DNA from 2 places in the Priestia sp. SIMBA_032 genome. Region 2 is predicted to be linked to the other one. Evidence: riboswitches for the same ligand, from Rfam matches in the RefSeq annotation. Region 2 holds a riboswitch; the other holds the start of a gene.
What was found. Region 2 has a riboswitch for FMN ahead of ribE (riboflavin synthase). Riboswitches for the same ligand answer to the same signal wherever they lie in the genome.

Region 1 (20,041 bases), on a different contig from region 2:
AGTTTGAGGACGAGGGAGAATCGTATGCTTATTCGCTATAAACGAAACTATGAAAAAATTGCCATGGGTCTTCTATCGTTTGTACCTACGGAAAAAGATTTGAAAAAACTTCAACAAACGATGAAAGAATATGAGCAAAACGAACATTGGCAGCTGTATCTTTGGAAGCAAGAAGAAGATATTATTGGAATTGTTGGCATTTCTATGCTCGATAAAAGTTTGATTGAGGTTCAACACGTCAGTGTAAACCCTTCACACCGCCAACAGGGCATTGGCAAAAAAATGATTAAAGCTCTTAAAGAAATGTATACGACTGCACAAATTAAGCCGAGTGAAATCATCGCTCCGTTTTATGAAAAGTGTCAGGCGGATGAATAAAAAAAGCATGATTAGTTAAGGGGCGAAAGCTTCTTTCACATCGTAGTCATCATAAAACAACAGGTAGCTTCTAGCTACCTGTTGTTTTGTTTTGCCAATAAGTTCGCTTGTCTTTCCGCAATCACATCTGAACGATCTCGCGTACTGTGACGATGAATAATCGCATCATTTTGCAGATTAGAAGCTGATAACCAGACAAGCTGTTTATCAGTGCTTCTTTGTTTGCAAGCTCGTAATAATGCTGGATCTTCAATAGGCAAGTTAATACTTTTATATGGCTGATAGGTATCGATTAAAGCTAATTGTTTACGAAGAAGTTTAAGCAGTGAAGGATAATTAAGTCCAAGCTGTGTAATATTTTCTTCTTCCTTCGTTAAAATGGCCAGTGCCTTTTGCATCGTTCTTTTGGCTCCGGCTAAATTTTGGCGTCGATGATGATAGAGTGAAACAGCAATTTGAATAAGGCCAACCCAAATAATATTGCGATGTCCTCTTTCGTCTTTTTTCCAGTGTTCTTCTAGCAGTTCATGACATTCAAAGTAATCCCGGTCGCCATGAAAATGAACTAAATAATCAATATAGGCTTGTGAATACAATCTTGTTCCCTCCTGGTAAGACTCTATATGTAGTGTATCACAAAAGTTAGCTATTCATCAGCGCTGTGCCTTTAAAGAGACAAACGTGCTCAAGGTATGGCGAACACGTTTGTTTTTATTCAATATGTGTGGTTAGAAGCGTAAGCAAGAACAACCAACAATAATTAATAAAATAAACAGTACAACAATTAAAGCGAAACCGCTACCGTATCCACAAGATTTTTCACCCATGCGAGTTCCTCCTTTAGTCATTTCAAAATGTTATTACCTTGACATCATATGTATGTTTAAACTTTTTGTATGGGCAAATGACCTATTTTTACGTTAATTTGTATTGGACATGTGTCTATAATCCTCTATACTAATGATAGTAACGTTATATAAAGCAGCAGAAATGATAAGCAATTGAAAAGTGTTGGTGAGATAAAAGTGGAGTATAGTGTAAAAGTAGATGCGTTTGAAGGACCTTTAGATCTTCTTCTGCATTTGATTAACCGATTTGAAATTGATATTTACGATATCCCAGTAGCGACAATTACTGAGCAATATATGATGTTTATACATACAATGAATGAGCTTCAGCTAGACGTTGCCAGTGAATATCTAGTCATGGCAGCAACTTTGCTTCAAATTAAAAGTAAAATGCTTCTGCCTACGTATGAAGAAGATATGGATGAAATTGAAATGGTCGATGAAGAAGATCCGCGTGAAGAATTGATGCAGCGCTTAATTGAATATCGAAAGTTTAAAGAAGCGGCAGTAGAGCTTCAAAAGCTGGAAGAAGACCAAAGTCATGTGTATACAAAACCTCCAAGTAATGTGCAAATAAATGCAGAAGAACGTACGCAGCCTCAGGACGAAGGATTGGATATATCACTGTATGATATGCTAAGTGCTTTTCAAAAGTTGATGAAACGAAAGCAAAACAAAAAGCCTATGCAGACGAAAATAGCAAGGCAAGACATTCCAATTGACAAGCGCATGAGTGAAATTGTGAATGAATTAAAAGCCTTTAAAGGGAAAAAAAGTTTTTATCAGCTGTTTCCTTATCAAGAGCGTGATCATATTGTTGTAACGTTTTTAGCTGTGCTGGAATTAATGAAAGAAAATAAAATCGTTGTGGAACAGCAGCACAATCTAGACGAGCTTTATGTATCGTATCGAGAAAGGAATGAAGAGGAATGACAACGAATAATCTACAGGCTATTATTGAGAGCTTACTTTTTGTTTCTGGTGATGAAGGTCTATCTATTAGCCGGTTAGCTGAGATTATAGAAAAGCCTCATGAAGACATTCAAGGTGCTTTGGAGAGCTTAGAGCAAGAGTGTAAGTTCAGAGGAGTTACACTCGTTGAAATAGGAGGGGCGTATCAGCTTGTTACAAAAAAAGAGTATGCACCATATATTGAGAAGCTCGTAGAAGCTCCTGCTAATCAATCATTGTCACAAGCAGCGCTTGAAACGTTAGCTATTGTAGCATATAAGCAGCCAATTACAAGAGCTGAAATCGAAGAGATTCGCGGCGTGAAAACGGAAAGGCCTCTTCAAACTTTAATTGGAAAGGTTCTGTTAAAAGAAGTGGGACGAGCGGAAGGTGCAGGGCGTGCCATCCTGTACGGGACGACGAAAGAATTTTTAGGCTATTTTGGGCTTAAAAGTATCGAAGAGCTGCCGCCGCTTCCAGAAGATTTATTACAAGAAGGAACCGATCAAGAGGCAGATTTGTTTTTTCAATCGTTTCAAGAAATGAAGTAAAACCGTAAAAGAACATAGACTTTTTTCTATGTTCTTTTTTGTATGGACAAATCTTTTCATTCATAACCAAAAAAGACGAGCATAAACTTGTACAAACAGGTAGAGGGACGGGGATGACATGAAAAGAAGCAAAAAAAGTATCATCTATCTATTTATTGTACTGCTATGTCTCAGCGGTTGGCCTTCCGTATCATCTGCAGCAGGGAGTGTAAGTGCTCATAGTGCTATTTTGATGGAACAGAAGTCAGGAAGAGTGTTATATGCTAAAAATGCAGATCAAGTTAGCCGGATTGCTAGCATCACAAAAATTATGACAGCAATACTGGCGATTGAATCTGGCAAAATAAATAAAACAGTTACCGTTAGCCACAAGGCAGTTGGCGTTGAAGGTTCTTCTGTGTATTTAGTTGAAGGTGAAAAAATAAAATTAAAAGATTTAGTGTATGGCTTAATGCTTCGTTCAGGTAATGATGCTGCTGTAGCTATCGCAGAAGCCGTTGGAGGAAGCGAAGATGGATTTGTTTATTTGATGAATAAAAAAGCAGAAGAAATTGGCATGACGAATACAACATTTCAAAATCCGCATGGATTAGACGATCATGAAAATCATCGCTCAACAGCGTACGATATGGCTCTGCTCATGCGCTATGCAATGAATAATAAAATTTTCAAAGAGATTTCAGGAACAAAAGTCTATCGAATGAAGCACCCTGAAGAGAAATGGGATCGAGTGTGGAAAAACAAAAATAAACTGCTGACAACACTATATGCATACTGTACTGGCGGAAAAACAGGATATACAAAATTAGCAAAACGAACGCTTGTGACAACTGCTACAAAAGATGGAATGAATTTAATCGCCGTAACGATTAATGCGCCAGATGATTGGAACGATCACATTTCCATGTATGAAAATGCATTTGATAAATATGATATGACCAGTTTGGCTGCAAAAGGCGAATTGGCAGATATAAAGGATTCCTTTTATAAAGATCAGCTGTATATTAAACGAAATGTCGTCTATCCTCTTACAAAAAAAGAGCAGAGCTCTGTAGAAGTGAAAACAACGTTAATTCAGCCTAAAAAGAAGTGGAAAGAAATGGGGGAAGTTCCAAATGTGGTAGGGAAGCTCGATATTTATAGAAGTGGAGAAACGATTGACAGTGTTCCTATTTATTTCGAAAAGCAAGCCGAGCAGCAAAAAGGTTTCTTTGATCGAGTGAAGCGATTAATGTTTATTCAGTCTGGAGCCAAAACAGATGGTTAATATTATTTGGATGCTGCTGACCATTATCGGAATTGTTTTTGCAATTATAAATGGGAAAATTGGTGATGTAAACAAAGCAATTTTTCAAGGAGCAGGCGAAGCGGTGACCATCAGCATTGGGTTAATCAGCGTGCTGGTCTTTTGGTTAGGTATGATGAATATTGCTCAAAGTGCTGGGCTTCTCGACAAGTTAGCGAAACTATTTCGACCCATTATTACCAGACTTTTCCCTGATGTTCCAAAAGATCATCCGGCCTTAGGGTACATATTGTCCAATATGATGGCGAATATGTTTGGACTCGGGAATGCGGCAACTCCTCTTGGCATTAAAGCGATGGAGCAGCTTAAAAAACTGAACGGCGACAGAGATGAAGCAAGCCGTTCTATGATCACACTTTTAGCACTTAACACAACCAGCTTAACGCTTATACCGACCACAGTTATTGCCATTCGAATTACGTATAACTCGGCTAATCCTACTGAAATTGTGGGTACCACGCTTTTAGCAACTGTTGTAGCTACGATAGGAGCTATCATCATTGATCGCTTCTTTTATTATCGACGTACACGAAAAGGAGGAAAACGAAAATGACGATGCTTAATCAAGTATCATTGATGTTTATTCCTCTTATCGTAGGATGTATTTTACTTTATGGAACCTATAAAAAAATTCCTACGTATGAAAAGTTTGTAGAGGGAGGAAAAGACGGATTACAAATTGCTTTTTCCATCATTCCTTACTTAGTCGGCATGTTAGTGAGCATCTCTATTTTTCGAGCTTCAGGAGCCCTTGATTTTTTCTTATCTGTTTTAAAACCTATGCTGCAAGCAGTTGGCGTTCCGGCAGAAATTGTACCTTTAGCTCTTATTAAACCGATATCTGGAACGGCTGCCCTTGGTATCACGACGGATCTAATTTCTACATACGGACCTGATTCTTTTATCGGTCGTTTGGCATCGACCATGCAGGGAAGTACAGATACCACGTTTTATATTTTAACGGTTTATTTCGGAGCGGTAGGCATTAAAAAAATGGGAGATGCGCTGAAAGTTGGTTTACTGGCAGATTTGGTAGGGATTATTGCATCAGTTGTCATCGTAATCCTTGTATTTGGCCGGTAAGAAATCGAAAATTCTACCTCTGTGTAGCAAATAGACTTGTGTATTACTTCGTAAACAAGTAAGATGTTACAAGAGGTGAAGTGTTAATGGAACGATTACAAAAAGTGATTGCTCACGCAGGTGTAGCATCAAGACGTAAAGCTGAAGAATTAATCGGCCAAGGCCGAGTGAAAGTAAATGGAAAAGTTGTAAAAGAATTGGGCACGAAAGTAGGTCCTAACGATAAAATTGAAGTAGACGAAGTGCCGGTAGAAAGCGAAGCACCCGTTTATTTTATGCTATACAAACCAAGAGGCGTGATTTCAGCTGCTAACGACGACAAAGGAAGAAAAACAGTCGTTGATTTCTTTCCACATGTAGAAGAAAGAATTTATCCCATTGGACGTCTGGACTATGATACGTCGGGTCTACTTCTTTTAACAAATGACGGTGAATTTGCCAATCAGCTAATGCACCCGAAATTTGAAGTGGACAAAGTGTATGTGGCTAAAATTAAAGGAATTCCAAGTCGTGAAAAAATCAGACAGCTGCAGCGCGGAGTGATGCTTGAAGACGGAAAAACAGCACCAGCTCGTGCAAAAGTTCTTTCCATTGATAAAGGCAAGCAGACGGCGATCGTAGAACTGACGATTCACGAAGGGAAAAATCGTCAAGTACGTCGCATGTTCGATGCAATCGGACATTCTGTATTAAAGTTAAAACGTGAGCGCTACGGACCTTTAGACTTACGCGGATTAAATGCAGGAGAAGCACGCGAGCTTACAGCTCATGAAGTCAAACAATTATATTCAATGTCTCAAACAGGTAAGTAATTTTCACTTACCTGTTTTTTTTATGAAAAATGTCGTGAATTAGAAAATCAAGCAAGGTTTTTCGAAAAAATGTCGAACTTGTAGAATGAGAGGAAGACTTCACAGAAACGTCGAAATATTATCGGAAAGCCACTACCAAAAAAATGATATAATGGTAGAAAAAAAGCGTATTGAAAGCGGTTAAAAGGAGTTCGTGCCATGAAAAAAAAGCGCTTGATTATTCGAACAGTTATATTAGCAATTTTACTGTGCGCGGTTGGATATACCCTTTATGCTCAATTTTTTGCTGATAAACAAAAGGTAGCGGTAGGAGATGAGGCACCTGACTTTATATTAAGAGATATTAATGGAGAAACTCATCAGCTATCAGATTACAAAGGTAAAGGAGTTTTTTTGAATTTTTGGGGAACATGGTGCAAGCCCTGTAAACAAGAGATGCCGGCTATGGAAAAGCAGTATGCAGCATATAAAAAGCAAGGCGTTGAAATTTTAGCTGTTAACGTTGCAGAAACGAATATAGCAGTAGAGCAATTTGCTAAACAATACGGGCTATCGTTTCCAATTTTGATGGATAAAGATTCACAAGTTTTGGGTGCGTACGGGATAGATCCTCTTCCGACTACATTTTTAATTGATAAAAACGGAAAGATTGTAGACAGCTTTATTGGCGGGTTGGAAGAATCTAAAATAAAAGAAGATATGGAAGAAATTAAACCATAGGGAGTGTTGACAATGAAACACGTGAAATGTGAGTGTGGACACGTTAACCCGCATGGTACGATTTTGTGTGAAGCCTGTGGTAAACCAATTGCAGAAGAAACAACTGAAAAATTAGTAGATATGCGTTATGAAGGAAGCGCAAGGCGATCGCAAACGTACAATAAAACAGTTATCGATAAAGTATGGAATTTTTTCTCTTCTGTAAAGGTAGGCATTTGGATCATTATTGTGACGCTTGTTGCGTCTGCAGTCGGAACCATTTATCCTCAAGAAGCTTACATACCTCCTAATGTGACAGCCGATGAGTATTATCAAAAGGAATATGGATGGACAGGAGAGCTTTATTATAAGTTAGGTTTTCATCATTTATATGAATCTTGGTGGTACTTGCTTTTAATTGCTGCTTTAGGGATGTCGTTAGTCATTTGCAGTTTAGATCGAGTAGTACCTTTGTACCGAGCTCTAAAAAAGCAGAGTGTAACAAAACATCCAAACTTCTTAAAAAGGCAGCGTTTATATAGCACTTCGTCATCGTGGACGGATCAAGATTATGAACATGTAAAAAGCATGCTTAAAAAAAGAAGATACTCTATTCGCGAAGAAAACGGCAATCTGCTGGCTGAAAAAGGACGCTTCTCAAGATGGGGTCCATACGTTAATCATATCGGTCTCATTATCTTTTTACTAGGTGCTATGCTTAGATTTGTACCAGGTATGTATATAGATGAAGTTCTTTGGATCCGTGAAGGTGAAACAAAAGTTATTCCTGGGACGAACGGAGAGTATTTTTTGAAAAACCATCGTTTTACTGTTGAAACGTATGATAAAGATAGTGAAAGTGCCGTGTTTCAAGAAGCAATTGATCGTGCAGGGAATAATAAAGTAGCCAAAAAATATGAAGCGGATGTTAGTCTGTATAAGCGCGAAGGAAAGCGTATACCGGGAGCAGACCCAAAGCTAAAGAAAATAAAAGATTCAGAGATTCGTGTGAATCAGCCGCTTAAGTTTGAAGGATATGCCATGTACCAAGTGGACTTCAAGTTAAATGAGTTTAGCTCTATGTCTTTCCATTTAACAGATAAAAATGCAAATAGAAACGTTGGTTCACTTACAGTAGATTTACATAATCCAAAAGAAACATATGATTTAAAAAACGGATATAAAGTCAAGCTCATGAGTTACTTTCCGGACTTTTTCTTTGATGATGAAGGAAATCCAAATACAAAGACAAGAGTGCCTAACAACCCGGCTTTTGTATTTAAAATGATTACGCCTCAGCATAAAAAAGGCGAAGTTGCTTTTGTTGGAATTAGAGAGAACTTGGAGCCGCTAGGAAATAACGATTATAAAATGACCTTTGCTGGTGTGGAAACGAAAAATGTAACGGGATTAACCGTTCGCAGAGACTATACGCTTTGGTTTTTAGGGATGGGCGGAGCCATCTTTATGATTGGTGTGATTCAAGGGATGTATTGGAATCATCGTCGCATGTGGATTCAGAAAGTCAATAATGAGATATGGTTGGCCGCACATACAAATAAAAACTGGTATGGTCTTAAAAAAGAATTAAATGGTTTATTAGAATCAACATCCCTTACACAGCTGAAGGACCAAAATGATAAAGAAACAAAATAGGAGGAAAAAGCATGGATTACGCGAGTATAAGTAGTAATTTACTGTATGTGGCGTTTATTGCTTATTTAGTTGCAACCTTTTTTTTCGGTGGAGCTATTCGAGATAAGCGAGCAGCTCAAAAGAAAACAAAGTGGGCAACGTTTGGAATTGCGGTTACCATCATCGGCTTTATTGCACAGATTGGCTACTTTATTACAAGATGGATTGCATCAGGCCACGCTCCTGTTAGTAATTTATTTGAATTTACGACGTTTTTTGGCATGATGCTTGTTGGCGCATTTATTGTTATTTACTTTATTTATCGTCTTAGCATGCTTGGACTTTTTGCCTTGCCGGTCGCTCTTTTAATCATTGCTTATGCAAGTATGTTTCCAACTGAAATTACGCCGCTGATACCGGCTCTCCAAACGAATTGGCTGCATATTCACGTTACAACCGCAGCTACGGGTGAAGCCGTGCTTTCCATTAGCTTTGTTGCAGGATTGATTTATTTAATCAAAACAATTGACCAATCCAGGCGAAACAAAAAAGCATTTTGGCTGGAATTCATCCTGTATACGCTTATTAGTACGCTTGGGTTTGTAGCGGTGACGCTGGCTTTTAATGCGGCTCACTACGAGTCATCATTTAATTGGGTTAATAAAAGTGGAGAACAAGAGCAAGTCGTATATCATATGGTTCCGCTAGTGGGGCCGCATCAAAGTGAGTGGACAGCCGGGAACGATATACAGCCGCTTATTGATATGCCGGCTATTATCAATGCTAAAAAATTAAATACGGTTATTTGGTCGTTAGGCGGCGGATTTGTCTTATATTGGCTGATTCGTTTCATTTTACGGAAGCGAATTGGAGCTGCGCTGCAGCCGCTTGTGAAGCAGGTAAACAGCGACTTGCTTGATGAAGTAAGCTACAGAGCAGTGGCAATTGGATTTCCTATTTTTACACTAGGAGCACTTATTTTTGCTATGATTTGGGCTCAGATGGCCTGGACGCGCTTTTGGGGGTGGGACCCCAAAGAGGTGTGGGCGCTGATCACCTTTTTATTTTACGCTGCTTTTCTTCATCTTCGGCTGTCTAAAGGGTGGCACGGTGAAAAATCAGCTTGGCTGGCAGTTGGCGGGTTTGCCATCATTATGTTCAACTTAGTGGCTGTGAACCTAATTATTGCAGGTTTACATTCATATGCGTAACCTTTAAAAATAGAATAGGGGCTTAAACAAAGATATTTTAGTTGAAGGAAGATCCGAACGAATGAGATTCTTGATGGAGAATCTCATTCGTTCGGATTTTTTCATTGAGAGGGTGAACGCAAGGTTCGTGTATGTAGGTGCCTATAGCCGTGGAACAAGCGACCCCTACTAGCTTCTCTATTTTATTTATTCAGCTGTAGATTGCATGGATTTCGTTGCGTCTCAGCCTCTTTTTGGTAAAAAAAGCTGTTTTTCATAAAGGTGTTCACGAATTGTCACATTGTTTGGGTATCATAAGTAGAACTCGCCGGTTTTTTTTTGTACACTAAGACTAGGAGGTTGAAAATACATGCAAAACGAACAAAGGTTACTGCTAGTAGACGATGAAGATCGCATTAGACGATTGTTAAAAATGTACTTAGAAAAAGAAGGATACATCATTGAAGAAGCAGCCGATGGGCATGAAGCAATCGAAAAAGCGTTACACATAGATTATGATTTGATTGTATTAGATTTAATGATGCCCGGCATAGATGGTATTGAGGTTTGTAAACAAATTCGAGAGAAAAAAGCAACTCCTATTATCATGCTTACAGCTAAAGGGGAAGAAGTAAACAGAGTCCAAGGGTTTGAAGTAGGTACAGATGATTATATCGTTAAGCCGTTTAGCCCAAGAGAAGTGGTTCTTCGCGTAAAAGCACTGCTTCGACGTTCTTCTCAAGCAACGTTTATCCAACCAGAAACGAGCGTGAAAAATCTTATTGTCTTTGATCACTTAACGATTGATAATGATGCACATCGCGTTACAGCAGACGGAAAAGAAGTTAACTTAACTCCAAAAGAATATGAATTATTATGCTACCTTGCAAAAACGCCAGATAAAGTATATGACAGAGAACAGCTGCTGCGTGAAGTATGGCATTATGATTTCTTTGGAGATCTTCGTACAGTAGATACGCACGTCAAGCGTTTGCGTGAAAAGTTAAATCGCGTATCGTCACAAGCGGCGAAAATGATCGTAACCGTTTGGGGAGTAGGGTATAAGTTTGAGGTTGAAAATAACTGATGTTTTGGAGAAGTGTAGTTGGTAAACTATGGTTTACTATCCTATTGCTCGTCACGCTTGTTTTATTTATTTTGACCATTTTACTGCTTCAGTTTTTTGAAAATTATCATGTTGTAGATGCAGAAAACCGTTTAACTAAAACGGCTGCTAAAATCTCTACCATTGTGCAGGAAACGGACGATGAAAAACTAGGACTATCCATTGCTCGTGAACTTGCAGACCAAGCAAGTGTAGTTATTGTTCAAGATAAAGATTTCTATTGGCATTCCACACATCCTGATAAAGAAAATAAGAAAGCTATTTCGGCCATCGTTAAACAAAACGATCAGTTAAATCAAGTGGTTGAAAAAGGTAAAGTAATACGGGAAAAAATGTACATGACCACAAAGAAAGACACGAGCGATGAGCCTTTAATGTTTGTTGTCGGTGTACCTTTAATGAAAGATAACAAACCAACAGGCGGCGTTTATTTGTATCAATCTCTTTCTGAAATTGAAGAACCCGCTCAATATACGACTAAGTTCATCTTATTGGCTGCAGGTATTGCTATTATTTTAACTACTATCTTTGCTTTTTTCTTATCCACTCGAATTACAGCGCCTCTTAGAAAAATGAGACAGGCGGCATTTGAAGTAACAAAAGGCAACTTTGATACAAAAGTACCTATTTTAACTCACGATGAAATTGGAGAGTTAGCGATTGCCTTTAATCAAATGGGCAGGCAGTTAAAGTTTAACCTCAATGCGCTCAATCAGGAAAAAGAACAGCTTTCAAGTATTTTAAGCAGTATGGCAGACGGTGTTATTACGTTTAGTAGGGACGGATCGATTTTAATTACCAACCCCCCAGCGGAGCATTTTCTTCAGACTTGGTATTACGAGCAGGATGTCAACAATCAGCAGGTGCCTGAACTTCCAGCAAACGTCGTCCATTTGTTTCAAACGGTAGTAGAGACTGAAACGGAGCGAAGTGCAGAGTTAAAAATTCAAGGGAAAACGTGGGTCATTTTAATGTCACCGCTTTATAATCAAACGAAAATTCGCGGTGCTGTAGCTGTACTACGGGATATGTCTGAAGAGCGTAAACTTGATAAATCGAGAAAAGATTTTATTGCAAACGTGTCTCATGAATTACGTACACCTATTTCTATGCTTCAAGGTTATAGTGAAGCTATTATTGATGATATTGCAAGTACGGATGAAGAAAAGAAAGAAATTGCACAGGTGATTTATGATGAATCACTTCGTATGGGCCGGCTTGTAAATGAGCTTTTAGATTTAGCGCGAATGGAAGCGGGACATGTGCAGCTTCACTTAGAATCTGTAGCAATGGTTGAATTTACAGAACGTGTTTTGCGCAAGTTTCAAGGGTTAGCTAAAGAAAAACATATTAAACTGTCTCTTAATGGAAAAATAGAAGATGAATTTGAAGCGATGATTGATTCAGACCGAATGGAACAAGTGCTGACAAACTTAATTGATAATGCCATTCGTCATACGGATGACTACGGAGAAGTAAAGCTGCATCTTGATAAAAGTCAATCCGAAATCCATTTTTCTGTTCAAGATACAGGAGCAGGCATTCCAAAAGAAGATCTTCCATTTGTATTTGAGCGATTTTATAAAGCGGATAAAGCCAGAACGAGAGGAAAGTCAGGAACTGGTCTTGGGCTTGCGATCGCTAAAAATATCGTGGAGGCTCATCAAGGGATCATTGCGGTTGAAAGTGAATTAAATGAAGGAACAACTTTCTTTATCAAACTGCCAAAGTAAACACATGCTAACTAACAGTTTTTCTTCGGCTGAAATAATAAGAATAGCAAAGAGATGTGATTCAGTGGAGAATCACATCTCTTTATTTTTTCTATAAACAAGTCTAAAAGAGAAGGAATTGGCATATAGTATGTTTTGTGTGCAATGATCTACATAGGAGGTTCTTTCTTCATGATTGATGTGTTAAGAAGAATATTGGTTGTATTAGTGATGGGGTTGTGTATAGGTCTTTTATTTTGGGGCGGACAAATGGTAAAGGCAGAAGAGAAGCAGTGGGAGTGGCCAGTTGAAGGAGTCTTAACTGATATATTTGGTTCTCGTCACGCCAAACACTTTGGAATTGATATAGCAGCACCTGTTGGTACACAGGTGTATGCTGTTGCAAAAGGAGTGGTGAGCCGCTCTTATTATTCAAATACATACGGACAAGTTGTTTTTATCAAACAAACGAATGGGTACGAAACGGTGTACGCTCATCTAGATGAACGTTTTGTAACGGAAGGAAATTCTGTAGCAGCAGGTCAAAACATTGGACGAGTTGGCAATACAGGGCGATCTTCAGGTGCTCATTTGCATTTTGAAGTTCATCAAGGAATTTGGAATCCGGGTAAAACCAATGCAGTGAACCCACTTGCGAAATTGGACAAGCAAAAGCTATCCGCATACGTAAAAAGCGATTTAGCTGCGACGGTTTTTCAACAGTTGCATTCCGCTCCCGATAACTGTATTCTTATACATCAAGGAGATACATTGTCTGAACTTGCGGCCAAATATGAAGTCGATGTGGAGCAGCTAAGAAAGTGGAATCATTTAGAGAACACCGCTTTAAATGCAGGACAAGTGTTAAAAATAAGTCCATAAAAAAAGAGCCGCTAAGGCTCTTTTTTTCAAGGTCACAATTCAATACGCTGTATGGTCACAATCTCGCTTGTTTGTTTTAATGAAGTGATGACAGAATCATCTAAAAGTTTATCGAATGTGAGCATCATAATGGCTTCTCCGCCCTTTTGCTTACGGCCCACTTGCATGGTAGCAATGTTAATACGTAAATCTCCAAGTACTTTCCCTACATTTCCAATAACTCCGGGCTGATCACTGTGACGGATATAAAGAAGATGTCCTTCTGGATAAAAATCAATATCAAACGAATCAATATTAACAATTCGAGGTCCATATCCTGCTATATAGGTTCCCGTAATGGTAAATGTACGCTGTTCGCCTGTTACTGTAACGTCAATTATATTAGAATATCCTTGCGTATCTTCCGATGTTTTTTCACCAAATGTAATTCCTCGTTCTTTGGCAATCATAGAAGCATTGACTTCATTAACAGGTGAGTCAATACGATGGGTTAAAAAGCCTGATAACAAGCTCCGTGTAATATAGGTGGTTTCTAAGTCCGTCACTGTACCTCCGTAGGAGATAGAGATATGCTGAACAGGTTCTCGCATGCATTGAGATAAAATAGCTCCCATTTGTTTGGTAAGGCTCGTAAACGGCTGAATTTTTTCAAAAACTTCTTTAGAAAGCGTTGGTAAATTGATGGATGAACTTACAGGATTACCTTCTAGAAAACGCAGAACGTCATGTGCCACGTCTTCAGCAACGTTAAGCTGGGCTTCTTTTGTAGAAGCGCCTAAATGAGGAGTTGTAATAACTTGATCAAAATGTAACAAAGGATTATCCAGCGGCGGCTCAACTTCAAATACGTCAATAGCTGCACCTTGAACATGGCCAATTTCTAAATAATGAACTAAGGCTTTTTCATCAATGATCCCGCCGCGTGCGCAGTTTAATAAAAACACGCCCTTCTTTGTTTTGGCTAACGTGTCATGATTGAGCAATCCCTTGGTTTCTTTCGTAAGCGGAGTATGCACCGTAATAACATCTGCTGCTGCTAGTAATTCGTCCAAGGATAATAGTTCTACGCCTAGCTTTTCAGCTCGGGAAGAGGTTAAAAAAGGATCGTAAACGTGAACGCTCATATTGAAGGCTTTTGCGCGTTTGGCAAGCTCTGAGCCAATTCGTCCAAATCCGATAATGCCCAGGTGTTTGCGATTAAGCTCTGTTCCAACAAATGCTGAGCGATTCCATTCGCGCGCTTTAACTGACGCATTCCCTTGGGGAATATGCCGAAACAAGCTAGCCATCATAGCAAATGTATGTTCCGCCGTTGAAATGGTATTTCCGTTCGGCGCGTTAATAACAACAACCCCTCGTTTGGTTGAGGCTTCAATATCAATATTATCGACACCTACTCCAGCGCGGGCAACAATTTTTAAATTTGGCATTTTTGCCAGCAAATCTTCTGTAACCGTCGTAGCACTCCGTACTAAAAGCGCATCGTACGTATGCAAATCATTCTCAACTTCTTCAACTTTTTTTCGCGTAAGATTCACATGAGGAGCTTCGAGTAGTGGAGCAAGACCTTCGTTGCTAATTGAATCAGCTACTAATACATTATACATGACGTGAACATCTCCCTTGGATTTTACTATCATCAAATATTTGATAATTTACCATGTTAAAAAAATTCTGTCAATTATATTTTTCGAACTTTACAATTAGTTATCAAATACGCGATTATAAACGTAAAATTGAAACTATAAATATGTCATAATACTGTTGGTTATGCACTTATTTCTTTATTTTACATATAAAACAGTAATGAAGTTTATAAAAGACATCAATTTAATAGGAATTAAAAAACTTCTTTATTTACTTTTAATTCGAGATAACATATAATAAATTCATAATTAAATATTGGTCTATCTTCGGGGCAGGGTGAAATTCCCGACCGGCGGTAAAAAACAAATTGTTTTGAGCCCGCGAGCTTATATGTCATACATACGAGCAGATTTGGTGAAATTCCAAAGCCGACAGTACAGTCTGGATGGGAGAAGGTGGAGGTTCAGCGTTCAAAACCTAATGTGATGAACGTTTATTAAATATGCCTGCCATGCCTCCTCTCAACGAATCATTTGTTGGGAGGTTTTTGTGTGGGGATATGAAGTTGAACCTTTCTTCTTTGAAGAGTGGATCACAAAGAAGGAGAGAGGCAAGATGCAACAAAGTAAGAAAACTCAAAAGCTGGTTATACTAGGAATGTTAAGTAGTATTGCTTATATTTTAATGATGATTAATTTTCCGATTCCTGGATTACCTCCGTTTTTAACAATTGATTTTAGTGAAATTCCTGCACTCGTAGCAGCACTTGTATTTGGACCTATGGCTGCTGTTATAGTAGAAGGAATAAAAAATTTATTGAATTATTTAATTCAAGGAAGTGCCACAGGGGTTCCGGTTGGTCAAGTGGCGAACTTTGTAGCTGGTTTACTGTTCGTTCTTCCTGTATCATACATGTTCCGCCGATTTAAAACAGCTAAAGGTGTAACGATAGGTTTGGTTACGGGGACGGTTGTAATGACGGTACTCATGGCTGTCTTAAATTATTATGTCTTTTTACCGGCGTATACAATCTTCTTACAATCGCCAGAAATGTCTAGTGAACAAGCACGTCAATATATCGTTGCAGGTATTTTGCCGTTTAACTTAATAAAAGGAGCAGCAACAGGGGTTATTTTTGTCTTATTGTTTTCAAAAATGAAGCAATGGATCACGCGCCGCGTTGCCGTTTAATTCAATCGCTCTCACGGTGAGAGCGATTTTTATATATAAAAAAACCTGCAGTATGCACTATACTACAGGTTTGTTCAATACTTATTCGAATTTATTAGCATCGCCTTCGAATTTTTCATCCGCTACGCGAATTGAATCCGTAGGGCAGCCTTCCATTGCATCCATCATATCATCTTCTAGATCTTCTGGAATTTCTACTACACCTTGGTTATCATCTAATGTTACGAATGCAATACCTTCATCATCATAATCATAAATGTCTGGTGCTGCTGCTCCGCAAGCGCCGCATGCGATGCAAGTATCTTTATCAACAATTGTATATTTTGGCATAACAAGACCTCCTGTAAAGTGTTCGAAAATTTCTCATTATATAATCTCTTCGCGAATCAAGAGTGAAATTTCTCCTTATTCATTGTAAAATGATTTATAAAACTTTTCAATAGAAAAGTCACTGAGAATGCTTATCAAATCAAGGTTTCTTCACTTATTCAAACGTTTTGATACATAAAGGAAAGAGCTAAAAAGCCTTTATCTCACATGCTGTTGGTCACTTTTGGTACAATGAATGAGAAAGGAAGTTGACACCTTTGAATTATATTCAAGTTAGCATTTTATTTTGTATAAAACAGTTAAAAGGTGAGCGAACCGCCTATGGTATTTATCATTTATTAACAGGTAAAAAGTCAGCTCAAACGATTCAAGACGGAAAAATTTTTGGAGTCTCTTTTCTTTTCCAGTCATTTGTTTACTTAGATAAACGGTCTTTTGAAACCTGCGTTGCATATTTAAAAGAACAGCAGTATATTGAAGAAACTGAAAATCAAAAGTATGTGATGACAGATAAGGGACGAGCACGCCTTGAAGATGAACTGACGGCTCGGCCCTTTCATCCAGCTTTAGACGGATGGAAATTCGCAAGCAGTACTCAATTATTTTTAGCAAGAATCACTTTGTTCATTCAGACCTTATCAAACCTACAGTATTTTCAAAAAGGGTTTTTACCCATTTCAAAAAACCCTGAGGTCATTCAATGGGTCAAAACGTATATTATGTCTCAAAAGCAAACGCGTCAAGAGTTAGCCACCGGGCTATTCAAAGAACTCCGAACGTGCTTGAAAGGTTGTACGGAACTAGATGCGTCTCTTTTTGTTTTGCAACTGACTGGGTACCAAAGAGTAGGCTTTACAAAAAATCAGTTAGCATATCAATATGAACTCGATGAGCATTATGTTCATATTCAACTTTTAGGGGTTATTCATCATATCATTGAAAAAGTGAGTAAAAATAATGAAAGCTTTCATGTACTTTCTTCTTTTTTACATGATCTATATTTAGAATTGCCTTTGACGAGCTCGACGTTAAAAACGTATAGCTGGCTTCAAAAAGGAAAGACACTTGAAGAAATTGCTTATATAAGGCGTTTAAAAGAAAGTACAATTGAAGATCATATTGCAGAATTAGCTCTGTTTGTTCCAACTTTTTCAATCGATGCATACGTATCGCCTAAGCAGCAGGAAGAAATTATCTCGGCTTTTGAAGGTTTGCGTACAAATAAATTAAAGATGATAAAGGAAGAAGTAAAAGACGACGTTACCTATTTTCAGATTCGTCTCGTATTAGCAAAGCATTTTACCTGATACTAAAAAAAGTGGTGTTTGATGTGAAGATAGAACAACTTCTACAGAAACAATTTGGCTATAGCCAATTTCGACTAGGACAAAAAGAGATTATTCAAGACATTTTAACAGGTCATAATGTGTTAGCGGTTCTTCCTACAGGAACAGGAAAATCATTGTGCTATCAGCTCCCAGCTTATTTGTTGAACCGACCGGTGCTGATTGTATCTCCTTTAATTTCACTGATGGAAGATCAAGTTCAACAACTAAAGGCAAGCGGAGAAAAGCGAGTTATTGCCTTAAATAGCTTCCTACAACAAGAAGAAAAACGACGGGCGCTAAAAGATTTAGCTTTTTATCGTTTTATTTATGCATCTCCTGAAATTTTGCAAAATGCTGTTGTAGTAGAAGCATTAAAGCAGGCAAAGGTAGGCCTTTTCGTTGTGGACGAGGCGCACTGTATTTCTCAGTGGGGACATGATTTCCGTTTGGATTATCTTCAGTTAGGAGATATATGGAAGGAACTTGGAAGTCCGCTATGTCTGGCATTAACGGGAACTGCGACTAAGGAAGTAGTGGAAGATATTAAGCGCTACTTATCGCTACCTGTGGTCAACGAGCACATCTATTCCATGAATCGAAGTAATATTGCGATGAAAGTTGATTTTGCTGCAAGTATTGAAGAGAAAAAAGAGAAGCTGCTGATGTACGTTAGTGAACTGCAAAGTCCGGGAATTATTTATTGTTCCAGCCGATCTTGGACAGAAGCATTAACACAGCTTCTAAAGGAAAATGGGATACAGCGAGTGCAGTATTACCATGGGGGAATGGAACCGAATGAAAGAATGCTTGTTCAACAGCAATTTTTAGAAAATCAGCTTGATATCATTTGCTGCACAAGTGCATTTGGAATGGGGGTTAACAAATCGAATGTCCGCTTTGTTATTCATTTTCATGCACCTACGCAGCTAGAAGCATACGTACAGGAAATTGGAAGAAGTGGACGCGATCAGCAAAACAGTATTGCGATTTTGCTTTATGCTGAAGGAGACGATGATTTTGCTCATTCTTTACTTGAAATTGAGCTTCCTTCTTCAGATACCATCTTATACTGCTTGTCGTATTTACGAAACCATGATCAGGCCATTCCTTTAAAACAAGTAGAGTCTCATTTTCTTTATACGGTGGGTATTCAAGAAACACATTGGCGATTTATTCGTTATTATTTGCACAGAGAAAATGTAGTAAAAAATGAACATGTTGAACCCTGGAAAATTCCTGGATCGCTGCATGAAACGATTGTTGCAGCTGTAAATAAACGTCTTCGGAACAAACATGACAAGTACCGTGCCATGAAGGGGTTTATTGAGACAAAAGAATGCCGTCGGCAGGTGCTCCTTGGCTATTTCAATGAGCTGGGAAAATCAGAGCTTCAGAATTGTTGCGATTGCTGCGGATTGGATTTAGAAGCCTATAAAAAAACAAATGGTGAGCAAGAGCAATGGACATTTCAAGGCTGGGAATTAGAATTAGCTCGTTTGCTTCGTCAAGGAGAGATATAATGGCAAAATCACAGCAAGAGCTTATTTCATCCATGACGGATGCAGAGCTGGTTAAAAATTTATATGTAACGCAGCTGCTCATCTGCTTTATTGCTTTAGGCATCGGTTTTTTTACATTTGATTCGTGGCGTTCCTTTTTACATTTTTTTGAGCTGGATTGGGCTTCTATTTTATTGTACGGGGGAGGCACAGCTCTCTTGGTGGTAGGAGGAGATATGCTTCTAATGAAATATGTACCTGAACATTTATATGACGACGGAGGGATCAATGAACGTTTATTTGCTAATCGTTCTGTTCCTCATCTAGCCTTTATTTGCCTAATTGTTGCATGTTCAGAAGAAATATTATTTCGAGGGGTTATACAAGTTCAGTTTGGCCTTTTTTGGGCGAGTATCGTATTTGCACTCGTTCACATTCGATATTTGAAAAAATGGTTTCTTTTTATTTCGGTTGTGGTTTTAAGCTTTTTAATAGGGCTACTGTTTTGGTGGACTAAAAATTTGTATGTCACGATTTTCACTCATTTTCTCATTGATTTTTTATTAGGCCTGCAGATACGAAAGTCAAAAGGGAAATCTGTGCAGCCAGAAGAACTAATGCAGTAAAGGTCAAGGAAACAGCCATTATTTTCAGTGTTATCCACATAATCTTTTATATTCACTCATATGTTGTACTAGCATACGAGGGGGTGGAATGTTGGGAAACAAGTTGATAGACTTTGAAAGCGATGAAACACTTCAATATATATTAGCGAGCGTTATCAAAAGAAAAGAAACGGTTAATAAGCTGAAAGCTAAAGAGAAAAAATGGAAGCTTTTGTTTTTAGCCAGTGTAACGGCTGTCATTAGCTACTTTTTTTTCATATTTCAAAGCGGTTTTTTTACGACTTTTAGCGAATTTTTCTCATTTTTG
Region 2 (10,177 bases):
AGCGCTGGGAAATGCATAGATTTACACGTAAAAAGGCTCGTCTTTTTTTAACCCTTTCTACATATAGTGAACTATGAAGGGTAGAAGGGTGATGGGCATGAAAAGGTGGAAACTCACGCTGCAGGTTGCTGCTACGTATGTAGGCACCGTTGTAGGAGCCGGTTTTGCAACAGGCAAGGAAATCGTTCAATTTTTTACACAGTACGGGGAACTTGGAATGGTTGGAATTTTGGTCAGCGGCTTGTTTTTTATTTGGCTAGGTTCGAAAATGATGCTGCTTTCGCACGCAATTGGGGCTTCTTCTTATCAGCAGCTTAATACATATTTATTTGGTGATGTGCTTGGAAAAGCGGTAAACGGTGTAATGATTGTCATTTTATTTGGAGTAACTTCAGTCATGCTAGCGAGTACGGGGGCAATAGGAAAAGAACAGTTTGGGCTGTGGCCTCCTGTTGGGATGATTTTTACAATTGTTTTAACTTATATATTTATCGCAAGAGGAATTAACGGTATTTTAATGGTTAATTCTCTTGTTGTCCCGATGATGCTTTCATTTGCTTTTATCATCTTTGTGCCAAATATCAGCTATTTCTCACTGATTCAAACGAAGCCGGATTTAACGCTTGTCACACAGTGGAAGTGGGCGGTTAGTCCCTTTTTATACATTTCCCTAAATCTAGCTTTGGCTCAAGCCGTTTTGGTTCCATTAGGAAGCTCCGTGAAAGATAGGAGCGTGATTAAAAAAGGGGCCGTAATAGGAGGATGCGTACTTACGTTTATGCTTGTTTCTACTCATCTTGCCCTTTCCAATTTGCCTTATTCATTTCAACTTGATATTCCGATGAGTGCCGTTGTTAAAAATATCTCAGCGTGGGTGAATGTTTTATTTACGGTAGTTGTGTTAGGTGAGATTTTTACTACATTGATTGGAAATGTATTTGGAATCGCTAAGCAGCTTCAGTCATTTCTTCCCCTGAATGACAAACAAGCTTTTGCGTTTATTATCTTGGCTTGCTTTATTATTGGGCAATTCGGATATGCCCAGCTTCTTGGGTTTCTGTATCCGATATTTGGCTATATTGGACTAGCTTTTGTATGGATGCTATGTATTAAAAAAGAAAAAATAAGCTAAAAGCCGGGTTTTAAAGAACAGATGTGAAAAAACGAAGTTAAATGATGTGACAAGTCGATTTTACTTTGCTATAATGTAAAACAAATAAGACTCTAGCAGTCGAATATATTATCCTTCGGGGTCGGGTGTAAGTCCCAACCGGCGGTGATAAAGCTTATGCTTTTAAGCCCGTGACCCGTTTTCATACGATGTATGTTAGCGGTGGATCTAGTTAAAATCTAGAGCCGACAGTAAAAGTCTGGATGGGAGAAGGATCAGGAAGCACAGTTGTTTTTTTGTGTTGTATTAATAAGGGAGAGGTTTGCCTTTTTTAAAGTTACCCTTGTTTTTGTACACAAAACATAACTGTTTATTTCGTATACAATTAGCGGAATTTTGCATAGATAAAACTGATTCAGCTCAGCCGACCCCTTGGACATTTGTTCAAGGGGCTTTTTTATTTTCAGTGGTTGGGGGAAAGATAAATATGAAAAAAAAGCAGCTGCTATTTCAAAACGGCATAAGAAGTTGGAATAGCGCCAAAGCAGGTGAAGAAAATGTTCACAGGTATTATTGAAGAAATTGGAAAAATAAAACGTATTCAAAAGGCTACAGAAGCAATTGTTCTTACGATTGATGCGAAGACCGTGTTAGAAGATGTGAACTTAGGGGACAGTATTTCAGTTAACGGCGTTTGTTTAACCGTAACGGCTTACTCTCAAAATGAATTTACGGTCGACGTCATGCCCGAGACGATTAAAGCAAGTACCCTTCAGCTTCTAACCGTTGGATCACGTGTTAACTTAGAACGGGCGATGGCTGCAAATGGACGGTTTGGAGGGCATTTTGTTAGCGGACACGTTGATGGAATTGGAACCATTGTAAGCAAAACACGTAAAGGAAATGCCTTTTACTATGAAATTCAAGTTGACCCTCGACTTCGTGAATTTATGATGTTAAAAGGATCTGTTTCCGTAGACGGAACAAGTCTTACTATCTTTGATGTCAGCAACCAATCCTTTACTATTTCTCTTATTCCTCATACGGTGCTTCACACGGTCGTAGGAGACAAACAGCGAGGAGACAAGGTGAATATTGAATGCGATATGTTAGCTAAATATATGCATCAGATGATGGCTAACAAGTCAACTCCTGGCGCCTCGAATCGGTCAGGTAATATGAAGGATTTATTGCAGCAGCATGGTTTTACAAATTAACAGTGAGGTGAAAGAGATGTTTCATAAAGTAGAAGAAGCCATTGAAGAGTTGAAAAAGGGAAAAGTGGTTATTGTATGCGATGATGAAGATCGAGAAAATGAAGGAGATTTTATTGCATTAGCTGAAAAAACGACGCCTGAGGTTATTAACTTTATGGCTACTCATGGAAGAGGATTAATTTGTACACCTGTTAATGAAGAAATTGCGCATAAATTGAATCTTCACCCGATGGTAGCGAACAATACGGATGTACATGGAACAGCATTTACAGTAAGTATTGATCATATTTCAAGTACAACAGGTATCAGTGCATACGAACGCTCTGCTACCGTTATGGCTCTTGTAAATGAAGAGACGGTAGCAAGTGATTTTCAACGCCCAGGACATATTTTCCCATTGATTGCAAAAGACGGGGGCGTTCTGCAGCGTGCGGGTCATACAGAGGCTGCTGTTGATTTAGCCGTGTTAGCAGGAGGGAAACCTGCGGGTGTTATTTGTGAAATCATGAATGAAGATGGAACAATGGCACGCGTACCGGACTTAACAAAGATTGCAGAGCAATTCGATTTAAAAATGATCACAATAAAAGATTTGATTGCCTACCGTCGCAAACATGACCAGCTGATTAGCCGAGAAGTAGAAGTGAGCTTACCTACGGCATTTGGTGATTTTAAGGCTGTAGGATATACAAATAAACTTGATAATAAAGAACATGTGGCTCTTATCAAAGGTGATATTGATCATAATAGCCCCGTTCTCGTTCGCGTTCACTCCGAGTGTTTGACTGGAGATGTGTTTGGCTCTGAGCGCTGTGACTGCGGTCCTCAGCTTCACGCGGCTCTTACGCAAATTGAAGAAGAAGGACGCGGCATTCTGCTGTATATGCGTCAAGAGGGCAGAGGCATTGGCTTATTAAATAAGCTAAGAGCATATAAGCTGCAGGAAGAAGGATACGATACCGTAGAAGCGAATGAAAAGCTCGGGTTTGCTGCGGATTTACGAGAGTATGGAATCGGTGCTCAAATCTTAAAAGACCTTGGAGTCAAACAAATGAAGCTTTTAACGAACAATCCTCGTAAAATTACTGGGCTAAAAGGCTACGACCTTGAAGTGGTCGAGCGAGTGCCTCTTCAAATGCCGGCAGTGGATGCCAATAAAAAATACTTAGATACAAAAGCTAAAAAATTAGGTCATTTATTACATTTATAAGTTTACACTTTTTTTCGTTATAACAAATGAAGCTAATACATGAAAAGAAATGTAAATAACTATATATTACTACTAGCAGGAGGAACAAGAAATGAATCATTTATATGAAGGAAATTTAGTTGGCACAGGATTAAAAATTGGAATCGTGGTAGGTCGTTTTAATGAATTTATTACAGGCCGTTTACTTAGTGGAGCAGAAGATGCGCTCAAACGTCACGGCGTAGCTGATGAAGATGTAGACGTGGCTTGGGTGCCGGGCGCTTATGAAATTCCCTTAATCGCCAAAAAATTAGCTGAATCTAAAAAATATGATGCAGTTATTACGCTAGGAACCGTTATTCGAGGAGCTACTCCACACTTTGATTTTGTATGTAATGAAGTAGCAAAAGGCGTTGCATCTCAAAGCTTACAAACAGGCGTGCCAATTATCTTTGGCGTATTAACAACTGAAACAATTGAGCAAGCAATTGAACGTGCAGGAACAAAAGCAGGAAATAAAGGATGGGAAGCTGCAGCATCAGCTATCGAAATGGCTAACCTTTCAAAAATGATTGAAGGATAATCAAGATCATTCCAGTTTTTATAAGCTGAAGAGTTAAAAGAGGCTGAAACAAAATTATGGTAGTTAAAAGAAGATCCGAACGATTCATCGTTCGGATTTTTTCATGGTTAGGGTTACAACGTAGGTTTCCTGTATGCAGGCTTCTGACTGTTGATTGGAGAGCAAGGCGAAGACTTGCACAGAAATCAACTGCAGTGCAGCAAGCGATTCATACTATCTCATGTATCCCGTTTGTTCGCCTTTAGATTGGATTGATGTAGTATGTCTCAATCTCTTTTGAATAGAAGCTAGCCATGTATAATTTGGCTAAAACGTCTTACTCTAAATAATAATTAGGTCGTAAAAGGGAGACGTCTATGCCTCATTATACTGCTTTTTTTGCATTGATTATTATCAGCACAGTCGTTTTGCTTACAGTATTCATACGTAAAAAGGATAAAAAGCTAGTCGTTTTGCTTTTTTTTATCATTGGAATGGCTTATGTACTAGAGTATGTCGTATTTGTGCTGTTTGAAAGTTACGAGTACGATCCTGATTTTATGACCAATGAATATTTTGATAATTTGTTTGGGTCCTTAACTTCTCAAACGTTTGCTTTTCCAATAATGGCTATGGTGGTAGCTGCTTATCAATTAAAATTTCGCTATATTTTATTTATTTCGGCTATGTTTATGGGGATTGAAGAATTATTTTTACACTGGGATATTTATACACATCACTGGTGGAAAACAATTTATACAGGCGTTTTAATGACTATAGGCTTTAGTATTTCAAAGATTTGGTATGTATGGCTAACAGAACGGTATATGACATTTGTGCATTACGCTACATTTTTTCTCGGAATGCTCGCCATTACTTCTACTATTATGTTTCTGCTGTTAGCATATTTTCATAATAATTGGTTTTATACCGGATGGTTTGCGTCGGCTACTCATGATTCCGTAAATGCAACAATGATTTATGTTTGTATTGTTACGATTCTCCTCGTCTGGAGTGTAGTCAAAGAATTTTTTATTGGAGCTGGAATGATTATAGCAGGGCTGCGTATAGTAGATATTTGGCTGATTCACTATGGGGTTTTGCTGGTATCTATTACCACTTCACTTGTTCTTTTTACGCTTTTACAAGCGGGTATATTCATTCTGAGCGTTATGCTTCAACATTTTATTATGAAAAATTGTTATGGGAAGAGTAAAAAAGACGTTGCGTTTCCAGCGAAGAACTACTAAGATAATACGTAACTCAAATAGTTTAGTTCAATAATATTTGAAATAAAGAAAAATGAATTGACGGTTATGCGTATTATTTGTAAGATAGGAAAGCAAATAATAGAAAGCCGAAACAGGGGAGTGAAGGATTCGTGAAAGAGTCCTTTTTTGTAGAAAAGGTACTTAATAATAATGTATTAATTGCTAAACACCTTACCTATGATGAAGTTGTGCTAATTGGGAAAGGAATAGGGTTCAACAAGAAAAAAGGCGATGAAATCGATGCAAAAGCTGTGGAAAAAATGTTTTTGTTAAAGAGTGAAGAAGAGCAAGAACAGTACAAGCAGCTTTTAGCTCAGGTGGATGAAGACGTGATTGAAATGATGAATGATATTGTAATGCATATTCAAAAACGCGTTAATATTCCTTTGAATGAGCATATACACATTTCATTGACAGATCATATCGCCTTTGCAATAAAACGTTTTCAGCAGGGGATGGGCCTCAAAAATCCATTTTTACTGGAAACAAAAGCCTTATATCCAGAGGAATATACGATCGCATCTGAAGTGGTAGAGATCATTAGTCGTAAAATAGGCGTCCAGCTTCCGGTAGGAGAGATTGGTTTTATCGCGCTTCATATCCATAGTGCGCTGACTGAAAAAAACCTGCTGGAAGTGAATCAAGACTCGCAGCTTATTCAAACGATTATTAATGTGATTGAAGAATCGCTTCATCTGCAGGTAGACAAAGAATCTGTACACTATATGAGATTGATTCGTCATTTGCATTTTGCGATTGATCGAGTAAAAACAGGAGAAAAAATAGAAGAGCCAAAAAAAATTGCTTTGCTATTGAAAGAAGAATATCCCCTGTGTTACAATGTGTCTTGGAAAGTGATAAAAGTAATGCAGCAAGCGTTACATTTACCTGTGTATGAAGCAGAAGCAGTTTACTTAACGATGCATCTGCAGCGACTTATAACAAAAACGGATTTATAAAATCATTTCAATACGTGTTACTGATACGATCAGGCATGAGTGAGAAATGAAGCGATGTGTAATTGGATGAGTGTATCCATTTATCGTTTCTTTTTCCTCATGCCTTTTTTTGTTGTAAGAAAGCGCAATCATTTAAAACTTAGGCTTCAGGACACCAGGACATGTAATAAGTTTTCTAGTTAAAGAAAGCGTTTTATGAAAGCGCGTTAATGATTCACGTATCAAATAAATAGCTTGTTGCACACTAAATATATAAAAGGAGGTAAGCGCCATGTTTAAAAAACTTTTTGGAGTATTACAAAAAGTCGGAAAAGCGCTTATGTTACCGGTTGCGATTTTACCGGCAGCAGGGATTTTACTTGGAGTAGGGACAGCGCTTCAAAACCCTACATTGTTGGATGCAGTACCAGCACTTGGTGCAGACTGGGTTCAATTGGTTTCAAATGTTCTGTCGCAGGCGGGTCAAATTGTATTTGATAACTTATCGCTATTGTTTGCCGTTGGTGTTGCCGTTGGTTTAGCTGGTGGTGACGGTGTAGCAGGTATTGCTGCAATCGTAGGCTACTTAATTATGAACAAAACGATGAGCACAATCTTAGTTGCTACAGGACAACTAGATCCTGACAAAATGGGTGCCAATCCAGCTTACACTAGCATCTTAGGAATTCCTACGTTAGCTACGGGTGTATTCGGGGGTATCATAGTAGGTATTTTAGCTTCATCCATGTATAATCGTTATTTCAATATTGAATTACCATCTTATTTAGGGTTCTTTGCAGGAAAACGATTTGTACCAATCATTACTGGGGTATTTTCAATTGTTTTAGGTGTTATTATGATTTTCATTTGGCCGCCAATTCAAAGCGGATTAAATGCTTTCTCTACTAACATGATTGATGCAAACCCAACTTTATCAGCGTTTGTATTTGGATTGATTGAACGTTCATTAATTCCATTTGGACTTCATCACATCTTCTACTCTCCGTTCTGGTTTGAGTTTGGTGATTATGTCAATAAAGCAGGTCAACATATTCACGGTGACCAAAAGATTTTCTTTGCTCAATTAGCAGATGGCGTGCCTTTAACAGCAGGAACATTCCAAGTTGGTAAATTCCCGTTCATGATGTTCGGATTGCCAGCAGCCGCTCTTGCAATTTATCACGAAGCTCGTCCTGAAAACAAAAAATATGTAGCTGGTATCATGGGTTCAGCTGCTTTAACATCTTTCTTAACGGGTATTACAGAGCCGCTTGAGTTCTCGTTCTTATTCGTAGCACCAGTACTATTTGCAATCCACGCAGTATTTGCAGGTTTGTCGTTTATGGTTATGCAATTATTAAATGTTAAAATCGGCATGACATTCTCAGGTGGGGTTATCGATTACGTTCTATTTGGAGTTATGCAAAACCGCACAGCATGGTGGCTAGTTATTCCGGTAGGTTTAGTTCTAGCAGTTATCTACTACTTCGGTTTCCGCTTTGCAATCCGTAAATTTAACTTAAAAACACCGGGTCGTGAAGATAAAGAAGAGGGAGAAGAAGATGTAAAAGTAGAAGCAGCAGAGCTTCCGACAAATATTTTGGCTGCACTTGGCGGTAAAGAAAACATTACACATTTAGATGCTTGTATTACGCGTTTACGTGTTTCAGTAGATGATGTGGGTAACGTTGATAAAAACCGTTTGAAAAAACTTGGAGCAGCTGGTGTTCTTGAAGTTGGTAACAATATTCAAGCTATTTTCGGTCCGAAATCTGACACGATAAAAGGTCAAATTCAAGACATTATGAATGGAAAAACGCCGGTTGTCACAAAAGAAGAGACAAAAACAATTGAAAAACCTGTTGCAACATCTGAAGTAGGAAGCGATAATGGTAATGATATTGTTTCACCGATTGAGGGAGAATTGGTACCTTTATCGGAAGTACCAGATCAGGTATTTTCACAAAAATTAATGGGTGATGGTTTTGCGATTATTCCGAAAACAGGCACAGTAGTTGCGCCAGTGGACGGAAAAATAGTAAACTTATTCCCGACGAAACATGCTTTAGGTATTGAATCAACGACTGGACGTGAAATTTTAATTCACGTTGGTATTGATACAGTTAACTTAAAAGGCGAAGGTTTTGAAGCTTTAGTTGCCCAAGGCGATGAAGTGAAAAAAGGACAGCCTCTATTGAAAATTGATTTAGACTTTGTAAAAGAAAATGCGCCATCGACGATTACGCCGATCATTTTCACGAATTTACAAGCTGATGAAAAAATTGATATCTTAAAGCAGGGCCAAGTTTCTCAACAAGAAGCAAATATTATTAACATTTCAAAGTAAAAAGGAGATTGATTTAACATGGCACAAAAAACATTTACAGTAACAGCAGACTCAGGAATTCACGCACGTCCAGCAACAACTTTAGTACAAGCAGCAAGCAAATTTGATTCTGATATCAACTTAGAATTCAACGGTAAAACTGTAAACTTAAAATCAATCATGGGCGTTATGTCTTTAGGTATTCAAAAAGGCGCTACAATCACTATCTCTGCAGAAGGTTCTGACGAAGCAGATGCACTTGCTGCTCTTGAAGATACAATGAGCAAAGAAGGATTAGGCGAATAATGACAAAGGAAATTCAAGGCATTGCCGCTTCTAGCGGCATTGCTATTGCTAAAGCATTTCGTTTAGAAAATCCAGAATTAACCGTTGAAAAAAAATCAGTAACCGAAGTTGAAGCAGAAGTAGCACGTCTAGAAGCTGCGCTAGAAAAATCAAAATCAGAACTTGAAATTATTAGAGAGCATGCTCGTAAAGAACTTGGAGATGACAAAGCAGAAATCTTTGAAGCTCACTTATTAGTTCTAAGCGACCCTGAACTTATTAATCCAATTAAAGATAAAATTACGAATGAAAATGTAAACGCTGAACATGCACTTGATGAAGTAGCGGCAATGTTTATTAATATGTTTGAGTCAATGGATAATGAATATATGAAAGAACGTGCTGCTGATATCCGCGACGTAACAAAGCGTGTATTAGCTCATCTTTTAGGTGTAAACGTTTCAAATCCAAGCTTAATCTCAGAGGAAGTTGTCATTATCGCAGAAGATTTAACCCCGTCTGATACAGCACAGTTAAATCGTAAGTTCGTAAAAGGATTTACAACAGATATTGGCGGACGTACTTCTCACTCAGCAATTATGGCGCGTTCAATGGAGATCCCAGCTGTTGTAGGTACAAAAACAGTTATGGAAGACATTCAAAACGGCGTATTAGTAATTGTTGATGGTTTAGATGGCGAAGTTATCGTTGATCCAAGCGAAGAAACAGTAAAAGCTTACGAGAAAAAAGCAGCTGAGTATGCAGAACAAAAAGCTGAATGGGCTAAGCTTGTAAATGAAAAAACGGTTTCAGCTGATGATCATCATGTTGAACTTGCTGCTAACATTGGTACACCGGAAGATGTAAAAGGCGTATTAGAAAACGGCGGCGAAGGCGTTGGCCTTTATCGTACAGAATTCTTATACATGGGCCGCGAAGAGCTTCCGACGGAAGAAGAGCAGTTTACTTCTTATAAAACAGTTCTTGAACGTATGGAAGGCAAACCAGTGGTTGTTCGTACTCTTGACATTGGTGGAGATAAAGAGCTTCCTTATTTAAATCTACCAAAAGAAATGAACCCATTCTTAGGTTTCCGTGCCATTCGCTTATGTCTAGAGATGCAAGACATGTTCCGTACACAGCTTCGTGCGCTTCTACGTGCAAGCGTATACGGTAATCTGAAAATTATGTTTCCGATGATTGCTACTGTTGATGAGTTCCGTCAAGCAAAAGCTATTCTTTTAGAAGAAAAAGCAAAACTTCAACAAGAAGGCGTAC

Region 1: linked by a shared signal. The riboswitch ahead of SB717_RS08630 (ECF transporter S component) and the one ahead of ribE (riboflavin synthase) in region 2 are both predicted to bind FMN.

The regions. Positions count from the first base shown of each region.
Region 1 is NZ_JAWRXD010000002.1:504,177-524,217, forward strand. Features, by position in the region: gene SB717_RS08550 (GNAT family N-acetyltransferase) at 25-378, shown strand; gene SB717_RS08555 (DUF309 domain-containing protein) at 453-974, opposite strand; gene SB717_RS08560 (YjcZ family sporulation protein) at 1,107-1,205, opposite strand; gene SB717_RS08565 (segregation/condensation protein A) at 1,404-2,159, shown strand; gene scpB (SMC-Scp complex subunit ScpB) at 2,156-2,728, shown strand; gene SB717_RS08575 (D-alanyl-D-alanine carboxypeptidase family protein) at 2,847-3,995, shown strand; gene SB717_RS08580 (nucleoside recognition domain-containing protein) at 3,988-4,587, shown strand; gene SB717_RS08585 (spore maturation protein) at 4,584-5,117, shown strand; gene SB717_RS08590 (pseudouridine synthase) at 5,204-5,929, shown strand; gene resA (thiol-disulfide oxidoreductase ResA) at 6,128-6,649, shown strand; gene resB (cytochrome c biogenesis protein ResB) at 6,662-8,284, shown strand; gene ccsB (c-type cytochrome biogenesis protein CcsB) at 8,296-9,474, shown strand; gene SB717_RS08610 (response regulator transcription factor) at 9,824-10,540, shown strand; gene SB717_RS08615 (ATP-binding protein) at 10,540-12,312, shown strand; gene SB717_RS08620 (peptidoglycan DD-metalloendopeptidase family protein) at 12,484-13,173, shown strand; gene serA (phosphoglycerate dehydrogenase) at 13,206-14,780, opposite strand; FMN riboswitch at 15,079-15,221, shown strand; gene SB717_RS08630 (ECF transporter S component) at 15,376-15,951, shown strand; gene SB717_RS08635 (ferredoxin) at 16,033-16,281, opposite strand; gene SB717_RS08640 (YpbB family protein) at 16,539-17,588, shown strand; gene SB717_RS08645 (RecQ family ATP-dependent DNA helicase) at 17,612-19,129, shown strand; gene SB717_RS08650 (CPBP family intramembrane glutamic endopeptidase) at 19,129-19,734, shown strand; gene SB717_RS08655 (DUF2663 family protein) at 19,823-20,041, shown strand, end outside.
Region 2 is NZ_JAWRXD010000001.1:526,785-536,961, reverse strand. Features, by position in the region: gene SB717_RS02700 (YkvI family membrane protein) at 98-1,132, shown strand; FMN riboswitch at 1,240-1,390, shown strand; gene ribE (riboflavin synthase) at 1,669-2,328, shown strand; gene SB717_RS02690 (bifunctional 3,4-dihydroxy-2-butanone-4-phosphate synthase/GTP cyclohydrolase II) at 2,345-3,538, shown strand; gene ribH (6,7-dimethyl-8-ribityllumazine synthase) at 3,630-4,100, shown strand; gene SB717_RS02680 (hypothetical protein) at 4,457-5,329, shown strand; gene glcT (glucose PTS transporter transcription antiterminator GlcT) at 5,461-6,309, shown strand; gene ptsG (glucose-specific PTS transporter subunit IIBC) at 6,581-8,635, shown strand; gene SB717_RS02665 (phosphocarrier protein HPr) at 8,654-8,920, shown strand; gene ptsP (phosphoenolpyruvate--protein phosphotransferase) at 8,920-10,177, shown strand, end outside.